4 regions of the Kluyvera ascorbata genome follow, and region 2 is predicted to be linked to each of the others. Evidence: predicted binding sites of a transcription regulator. Region 2 holds the regulator's gene; each other region holds the start of a gene.
The links. Region 2 encodes PurR, which represses purine synthesis genes. Its sites were predicted from a motif close to CANGCAAACGTTTGCNTG; they were not measured.
Positions count from the first base shown of each region.

Region 1: purE (5-(carboxyamino)imidazole ribonucleotide mutase) is a predicted target of PurR. The motif match lies at 1,285-1,302, and genes of this name have one in related genera.
Region 3: MY052_RS18500 (nucleoside-specific channel-forming protein Tsx) is a predicted target of PurR. The motif match lies at 991-1,008, and genes of this name have one in related genera.
Region 4: pyrC (dihydroorotase) is a predicted target of PurR. The motif match lies at 1,510-1,527, and genes of this name have one in related genera.

Region 1 covers NZ_CP096201.1:3,712,757-3,714,959, reverse strand. Annotated here, with positions in the region: gene purK (5-(carboxyamino)imidazole ribonucleotide synthase) at 1-707, opposite strand, end outside; gene purE (5-(carboxyamino)imidazole ribonucleotide mutase) at 704-1,213, opposite strand; gene lpxH (UDP-2,3-diacylglucosamine diphosphatase) at 1,333-2,055, opposite strand; gene ppiB (peptidylprolyl isomerase B) at 2,059-2,203, opposite strand, start outside.
Region 2 covers NZ_CP096201.1:2,640,887-2,643,089, forward strand. Annotated here, with positions in the region: gene MY052_RS12495 (MFS transporter) at 1-287, opposite strand, end outside; gene cydH (cytochrome bd-I oxidase subunit CydH) at 448-537, opposite strand; gene purR (HTH-type transcriptional repressor PurR) at 833-1,858, shown strand; gene punR (DNA-binding transcriptional activator PunR) at 1,877-2,203, opposite strand, start outside.
Region 3 covers NZ_CP096201.1:3,843,853-3,846,055, reverse strand. Annotated here, with positions in the region: gene MY052_RS18500 (nucleoside-specific channel-forming protein Tsx) at 1-853, opposite strand, end outside; gene MY052_RS18495 (SadB/YajI family lipoprotein) at 1,152-1,694, opposite strand; gene nrdR (transcriptional regulator NrdR) at 1,846-2,203, shown strand, end outside.
Region 4 covers NZ_CP096201.1:3,097,279-3,099,481, reverse strand. Annotated here, with positions in the region: gene dinI (DNA damage-inducible protein I) at 93-338, opposite strand; gene pyrC (dihydroorotase) at 410-1,456, opposite strand; gene MY052_RS14815 (lipoprotein) at 1,629-2,189, opposite strand.

The DNA.
Region 1 (2,203 bases), 1.1 Mb from region 2:
ATCAGCAGCCCACCAGGGGTGACGAAGCACTCCATCGCCATCACGCCGACGTAGCCCAGCTCCTGCATAATGGCGCTGAGCATGGATTCAGCCTGAGTCTGCTGCTGCGCGTCCGCCCGTGGGAAAGCGACGCTCATGCGCAGAATGCCGTCCTGGTGCAGGTTTTGGGTCAGCGGATAGAACACGGTGCTGCCATCGTGGGCGCGCGCGCCAACCAGCGACACTTCACCAGAGAAGTTAATGCCTTGCTCAACGATGCACTCGCCGTAGCACTCGGCAGGCAGCTGTGCGGTTTCGTCTTTACGCAGACGCCACTGACCACGGCCATCGTAGCCGCCGGTTCGGCGCTTAACGATAGCCAGCTCACCTAGACGACCAAACACCTCAGGCCACTCGTCGGCGCTTGCCAGCAGCTGCCACGGGGCGGTTGCCAGATTCAGCTTATCGAACAGCTGCTTTTGCGTCAGGCGGTCGGCGATAATCGGGAACACGTCGCGGTTAACAAACGCGGTGTGCTCAGCCAGTTCGCGGGTAAGGGCGGTTTCCGGCCAGCGTTCAATCTCTGCGGTGATGACGCTTTGCTGGAACGGCACGGCTGCCGGGTCCGCTTCTAAGCCAACCGGCCAGACGGCAATACCCAGCGGCTCACCGGCCTGACGCAGCATACGACCTAGCTGACCGTTGCCCAGCACGCAGACCTGCTTCATGCCGCACCTCGTGGGTCTGGGTTATCCAGCACTTCATCGGTCTGCGATTTACGCCAGTCAGCAAGACGCTGATGCAGTTCGGCATCGTGCTGGGCCAGAATCTGTGCGGCAAGCAGGGCGGCGTTAGCGGCACCAGCTTTACCAATAGCCAGCGTCCCCACCGGAATACCGCGCGGCATCTGGACGATAGAGTAGAGGCTGTCTACGCCGCTTAATGCAGCGCTTTGTACCGGTACGCCGAGTACCGGCACCAGAGTTTTGGCGGCAATCATTCCGGGTAAATGGGCTGCACCGCCGGCACCGGCAATAATCACCTGGTAACCGTTCTCTTCTGCCGCTTCGGCAAAGCTGAACAGTTTATCGGGCGTACGGTGGGCGGAAACCACTTCAACATGGTGAGGAACGTTCAGAATATCGAGGATTTCTGTGGCGAACTGCATGGTAGCCCAGTCGCTTTTGGACCCCATCACGATGGCGATACGTGCCGGATTATTGCGGGAAGACATGCGTCTTAAAACTCCTGTGGGTGTGCTGCACACGACGTTAGAGGCCACAGAGAATAACATGGAAAACGGGCAAGGAAAACGGTTGCGTCGCCATGCGACGGGGTAATAAAGGGGAAAAATTAAAATGGGAAGGCGATAAGCGTCACGTCGTCTTTGGTGACGCGGATAAGCGAACCTTCAGTATGCCAGGCACCAAGTACCGCGCGAAACGCCTCGTCGCCGTTAGCCTCAAGCGCGTGGATATCCGGACGATGGGTATGCCCGTGAATCAGCCACTGCACGTGATGTTTCTCCATTACGTCGATGACCGCCTGCGGGTTTACGTCCATGATTTCCATCGACTTACTGCTGTTAGCGGCCTTGCTGTCATTGCGCATCTTCTGGGCAATACGGCGGCGGATAAACAGCGGCAGGGCGAGGAACAGCTTCTGGATCCACGGCGTGTGCACTTTGGCGCGAAAGGCCAGATAGCCGGGGTCGTCCGTGCAGAGGGTGTCGCCGTGCATAATCAGAATGCGCCGGCCGTAGAGGTCTAGCATCTTCTCTTCAGGCAACAGCTGCATGCCGCTTTCAGCCGCAAAACGTTTGCCGATCAGAAAATCACGGTTGCCGTGGATGAAGTAGCAGGGGACGCCAGAATCGACCAACGATTTGATGGCGGAGGCCACTTCGCGGTGTAGCGGGTTAGGATCGTCATCGCCAATCCAGGCTTCAAACAGGTCGCCTAAGATGTACAGCGCGTCGGCACGGCGGGCTTCGCCGCCTAAAAAACGCAGAAAACCGGCGGTAATCGCCGGTTCTTCTGTTTGCAGATGAAGATCTGCAATAAAGAATGTCGCCACCAATTACTCGCTGACGGTCACGCTTTCAATGATAACGTCTTCTTTAGGAACGTCCTGGTGCATGCCGCTACGACCGGTAGAGACGGCTTTAATTTTGTCGACTACGTCCATACCTTCAACCACTTCGGCGAAGACACAGTAGCCCCAA
Region 2 (2,203 bases):
AGCGTGGTGTAATCCGGCGCGATGGCAGAAAGCACGTTGCCGAGAGTAAAAATCGCCATTAAGAAAATCAGCGCATTTCGGCGAGCGCGATGCGAAAGCAGCAGCGTCATCAACGGCGCACCGACCATGACGCCGACCGCATAGGCACTGATCAGCATCCCGGCGGCAGGAATGGAAACGTCCACCCCTTTGGCGATGACCGGCAGAAGCCCCATCGGCGAGAACTCGGTGGTGCCGATACCAAAGGCACCGACGGCTAACGCCAGTAAGGGGAAGTTAATTTTCATGCTCAAGCTCCGAGTGGCCGCACAACAGACGCGGCATAAGGACATAATGCAAAAGCATGACATTAATCACAGAAAAACAGAAGTGTACAAAACTGCAAAAGATTATTGCGAATTCGGTAACAATCAGACAGGAGGGAGCGGACGCTCCCCCGCAGAGGAATTAATGCAGAACGGCAGTCAACGCGGCAGCGACGATCAGCGCCAGCGTAATAACGGTGGTAGAGAGCGACAGCTTAAGTTCGGTACTCATCAATTTTTTCTCCTTTTTATTTCCACAGCAAAACTGAGCTAACTCATTTTTGCACAGTATTGCGCAAAAATCTTCACAGTTTTAGCAGGATGTTGTTTTTTGCTCTTCCACTTTGCGCCAGGATAAGTCAGAATTCGACGCTTATTTATAAGCGTACCGGCCATTGACCCCCTCCTGTCGTCCTGTATCGTTTTCCCGGCGAATCGCAATCCATAAAATTGCGTCAGGGTGTGTGAAGGCAAACGTTTTCCTTTCGATTTTATCAGGGGCAGGCCAGGGTCTGGAGTGAAATGGAATGGCAACTATTAAAGATGTAGCGAAGCGCGCAAACGTTTCCACTACAACCGTATCACATGTAATTAACAAGACGCGTTTTGTTGCTGAAGAGACGCGTGAAGCCGTCTGGGCGGCAATCAAAGAGCTGCACTACTCGCCAAGCGCCGTTGCCCGTAGCCTCAAGGTTAACCATACCAAATCGATTGGTTTACTGGCGACCAGCAGCGAAGCGGCCTACTTTGCCGAAATTATCGAAGCCGTTGAGAAAAACTGCTTTGAGAAAGGCTATACCCTGATTCTGGGTAACGCCTGGAACAACCTGGAAAAGCAGCGCGCCTACCTGTCAATGATGGCGCAAAAGCGCGTCGATGGCCTGCTGGTCATGTGCTCTGAGTACCCAGAGTCGCTGCTGTCGATGCTGGAAGAGTACCGTCACATCCCGATGGTCGTCATGGACTGGGGCGAAGCCAAAGCAGACTTTACCGACTCCGTTATTGATAACGCATTTGAAGGTGGTTACACCGCGGGCCGTTACCTGATTGAGCGCGGACACCGCGATATTGGCGTGATCCCAGGCCCTCTGGAGCGTAACACCGGCGCAGGCCGTCTTGCGGGCTTTATGAAAGCCATGGAAGAAGCGCAAATTAACGTGCCAGCCAACTGGATTGTGCAGGGTGACTTTGAGCCAGAGTCAGGTTATCGCGCCATGCAACAAATTCTGTCACAGCATCCGCGCCCTACCGCTATCTTCTGCGGCGGGGACATTATGGCGATGGGTGCCCTGTGTGCGGCAGATGAGATGGGGCTGCGCGTGCCGCAGGATATTTCGCTCATCGGCTATGATAACGTGCGCAACTCACGTTTCTTCACCCCAGCGCTGACCACCATTCATCAGCCGAAAGATTCACTCGGCGAAACGGCCTTCAATATGCTGATGGATCGCATCGTCAGCAAACGCGAGACGTCTCAATCGATTGAGGTGCATCCGCGCCTTATCGAACGTCGTTCCGTGGCCGACGGTCCGTTCCGCGACTATCGCCGCTAAGCATGACCCGCGGACACCCTACTCGGGTGTCCGCAGCCACTCTTCATTTAACGTTTCGCTATCCCCCAGATACTCCAGCAACCAGTTAAGCGCCGGCGACGCTTCGCTTTGCTGCCACGTCAGACAACAGGCGGCATCCGGGAACGGGTTCTCAAGCTGTAACACGACCCACTCTCCGCTTTCCAGCCACGGCTGCGCCTGATGTCCTGGCACCATCGCCGCACAAAGCCCCGCCGAGATACAGGTTTCCGCTGAGGCCCAATCCGGCACGACCACGCGTTTTTGGTTATCGAGCAGCCAGGTCGTTCGCTTCGGCAGAGATCGCGACGTATCTTCACGCACCAG
Region 3 (2,203 bases), 1.2 Mb from region 2:
AACCTACAACCAGGTAACCACCCCAACCGGTAGACTTCGCGTTGAAGTCGCCTTCGCCCCAGTTCAGGGTATTGCCGCCTTGCCACTGACCGCCGTTATGGAAGTAACGGGCAACGACAGAGTAGTGCCAGTGATCGTAGTTCAGCGCCAGGATGTGGCTGGATGCGATAGAGTTGCTGGTACGGTTTGGTTCGTCGCCAAGATCTGAACCCCAGTCGAAGTTGGTGAAGCCGATGTAGCTCAGCTTACCGCCCCAGAGGTCACTGATTGGCACAAAGTATTTCACTTTGAAGCGGTAGCCATCCCACTCGTTTTCGTTCGCGGCACCATAGTTCTGCCACTGGTATTTGGCATAGACGTTCAGGGACAGACCCATTGGCAGGCCGGTGTCGATATCGGTACCCAGACCCATGTACCAGGTGCTCTGGCGGCTGGCCTTGTTGTCACCCATATCGTAGATGTAGTTGTTAGCGATGTACCACTCTTTGAACGGACCAAAGCTCAGGTCAGCGCCAGTCAGCTTATCGATAGAGAAGCGTGGTTCGATTTCCATGAACATAGGAGAACCGTTGGACCATACGCCTTTATCGTTGCCGTTACCCCAGTCAAAGGTTTTAGGAATATCGATGTAGCCGTAGAAGTCGAGCCAGTCTTTTTTGGCAAATGCTTCATATTCCAGGTAAACGTCGTTGTTCAGCTTCGGTGAGAAGCGGGTGTGATAGCTACCCACCACGTTTACGCTCTGATGCCACCAGTCGGAGACATACTGAGGTTGAGAATCGCCCGCTGCGTTAGCAGTGAAAGAAGCGGAGAGCGCCAGTGCAGCACCGGCTGCTAATAATGTTTTTTTCATATTTCTGCCACTAATAAAAAAAATCGAAAGAGAGTGATTTTTATCACCGAAGTTTTTCTAAATGTTTCGTGTTTCTGCGTGCCTATTATATGAATCCTTGCTCACGAAAATCAGTCATGGTTCACACATTTTTCAATCGCGTAATCGATTGCGTTCACGTTTGCGTAGTTTAGACGCCGCGATTGTACTGATGGAGTGAATTAATGCAAATGTTTACATACGCGAAATGTGTTTCAGGCAGGGGGAGAAGACAGAATTTGAGAGAGAATGTTGTTACCATTCTCCCTCGATTGAAATGTTATTGCGCGTTGGCAGGCTGTACGTCGTGGATGCGTACGAAGCCAAGCTGTTCCGGGGTCACGCCGTTAAGCTGAAGCGGAATATCGACATCGCTTGGCGCCAGCACGCTCGCCGGGGCGGAGAAGAGCTGATTCTGCACGTTGACCTCCTGATACTGCTCGGTCGTGCCCTGAATCTGACCCCACTCAACGGTGCCGGTGAAGGCAGGCAACGCATCGTTTGACTCGCCCTGAATATGCAGCGTCACCGCCGTACCCTGCGCGTTAGCGGCGATATTGCGTAACGACATGCGCAGCGTACCAATCTGGCTGTTCAGGCGTGCTGGCGTGTTCGCGCCAGGAAGCAGGTAAACACCGCGCGTTGATTTCGCATTCAGCGCATTTTGCTGAGTGATTTTCACCGTCTCTTTATTGAGCTGCGTCATCTCGGTACTGAGGGCGCTGATGTTTTGATGCATCTGCTTCACCTCGGACTGCTGCGCGCAGGCGCTCAGGCTGACGAGGCTTCCCAGCAGGGCGATTCTTAGGTAACGTCTTGTCATGCTGTCTGTTTCCTTTTCTTCGGATAACGCAATGGTAGCGTGCTATGCGGCATCTGACATCGATCCTTTGTCTCAAAAAGCGCTGTTTCTTTGTTGTATCCGCAGTTCAGGGTAAAATAGATTCCCATCACCCTCATCGTCAGGACGTTGTATGCACTGCCCATTCTGTTTCGCCGTAGATACTAAAGTCATTGACTCCCGCCTGGTGGGAGAAGGTTCCTCCGTTCGCCGCCGTCGGCAATGCCTGGTGTGCAATGAGCGCTTCACCACGTTTGAGGTGGCTGAACTGGTAATGCCGCGCGTGGTGAAAAGCAACGATGTGCGTGAACCGTTCAATGAAGATAAGCTGCGCAGCGGTATGCTGCGTGCGCTGGAAAAGCGCCCGGTCAGCTCCGATGATGTGGAAATGGCGATTAACCATATCAAATCACACCTGCGCGCCACCGGCGAGCGGGAAGTACCGAGTAAACTGCTGGGCAATCTGGTCATGGAGCAGTTGAAAAAGCTCG
Region 4 (2,203 bases), 460 kb from region 2:
CTAAAAGATGGGGATAAATGTGAAAATAACAAGCAGAAAAGAACGAAAAAAAGCCGGGGCGACCCGGCAAAAACACAATGAGGGAGCAAATATTAATCGGTGATGAACCAGTCGTCCGCGCTCTCCCAGGTTTCCTGGAGGATCTCGCTGATGCGGTCTTTATCTTCTTTGATGCCGCCGATGACGGAGAGGTTGTTATTGGCCGCGTAGCGCACGCTGACGGTGCCTCCGCTGTCCGGGAATTGGTCGTTAATACGGCGGGAAAGTTCGCCTGCCAGCGCGTCTAGCGCCCCTGCAGGCAGTGCAGTGGTTTTTGCAACGGTAACTTCAATACGCATAATTGCCCCCTGTGTAATATACTGTATATTTATACAGTTACCTTGCGGCTTTTACAACAGGGGGCGTGAAATTATTTTTTCACCGTCCAGCGCAGCGTTTCACCGGCCAGGAACGGCACCAGCGTATCGTCGCTGAGGGCGATGGTTTCGGCAACCTGGCTTTCTTCGCGCACCAGCTCGACAACATCCTCGTTCACCGGCAGGCCGTAGAAGCGCGGGCCGTTCAGAGAACAGAAGGCTTCAAAGTGCTCCAGCGCATTCATCTCTTCGAACACGGTGGCATAGCTACCCAGCGCCGTTGGGGCATTGAAGCAGCCCGCGCAGCCGCAGCTTGCCTCTTTGCGATGGCGGGCGTGTGGCGCGGAATCGGTGCCGAGGAATGCGCGGGTAAAGCCGCTGGCGACGAGTTCACGCAGCGCCTGCTGGTGGATGTTACGCTTCAGAATAGGCAGGCAGTACAGGTGAGGGCGAACGCCGCCAACCAGCATATGGTTGCGGTTGAACATCAGGTGCTGAGGGGTAATGGTGGCGGCGATCAGTTCGTTACCGTCGCGCACGTATTCCGCCGCATCTTTGGTGGTGATGTGTTCGAAGACGACTTTCAGCCCCGGCAGGCGTTGGCGCAGCGGTTCCATCACGGTGTCGATAAAACGCGCTTCACGGTCGAAGATATCAATCTCCGCGTGGGTCACTTCACCGTGTACCAGCAGCGGCATTCCCAGTTTTTCCATGCGCTCAAGCACCGGCATAATGGCATCGGTGCTGGTGACGCCGTGGCTGGAGTTGGTGGTAGCATTCGCCGGATACAGTTTTGCTGCGGTGAATACGCCTTCGTTAAAACCGCGCTCCAGCTCGTTCGGGTCGAGGGTGTCGGTTAAGTAGCAGGTCATCAGCGGCGTAAAGTTGTGCCCGGCGGGCACAGCATCAAGAATGCGCTGGCGGTAGGCGATAGCTGCATCCTCAGTGGTAATTGGCGGAACCAGGTTCGGCATGATAATTGCGCGGCCATACAGTTCACTGGTATACGGGACAACCGTTTTCAGCATCTCACCATCGCGAAGATGGATATGCCAGTCGTCTGGGCGGCGAATTTTCAGAACTTGCGGTAATGCGGTCATTTGAGGCTCCGGCTGGTGGGATATCAGTCATTTTTTGCCGGGCACTAAGGATAAGCGTAAACGTTTCCCTTTGCATCCTTTTCCGTAAAATTTGTTTGTTATGGATGATAATGAAGGGAATTTGAAGTAAGCCCTCTCCCAACGAAGAGGGCTACATGATGTATTCGGGAAATTAGTCAGTGAACGGGATAATAATTTCGCCTGGTTTAACCTCAATACCCTTAGCAAATTTCTTCGCCAGCGCTTCACCCTGGCTTGCATCTTCTTTCAGTACGTAGGCAGGTTGCTTGTTGAAATAAGTGCGCAGCGACTGGTTAAGATAAGGGATTAACGTCTGCACCACCGTTTGCATTTTCTCCGGAGTGACTTTCGCATCCTGAATCTCCATCTCCTGCAGATAGATAGCGCCTTGCTCTTTGTTGAACACCGGCAGCGCTTTCAGCGTCAGCGCGATATTCGCTTTCTGGCTACCGAAAAGAGAATTCATATCCAGCTTGGCGTCGCCGCTTAGCGTCACTTTGTTCGGTTCTTCACGCCCAATGGCGCTAGAGAGGTTGCTCAGGACGATATGGGCATCGGCAACGCCGGGCACGCCAATATCCTTAGAGAAATTATTCCGCTTCTGCAAAGCCTGATTAATTTCCTGCTCGCTGACGGAATACTGCGTGAGCTGATTGCAGCCAACCACCAGGCCGCTGACGATCAGTGCGGCGATAACAAACAATTTTTTCATGAGGTTCCTCAAGG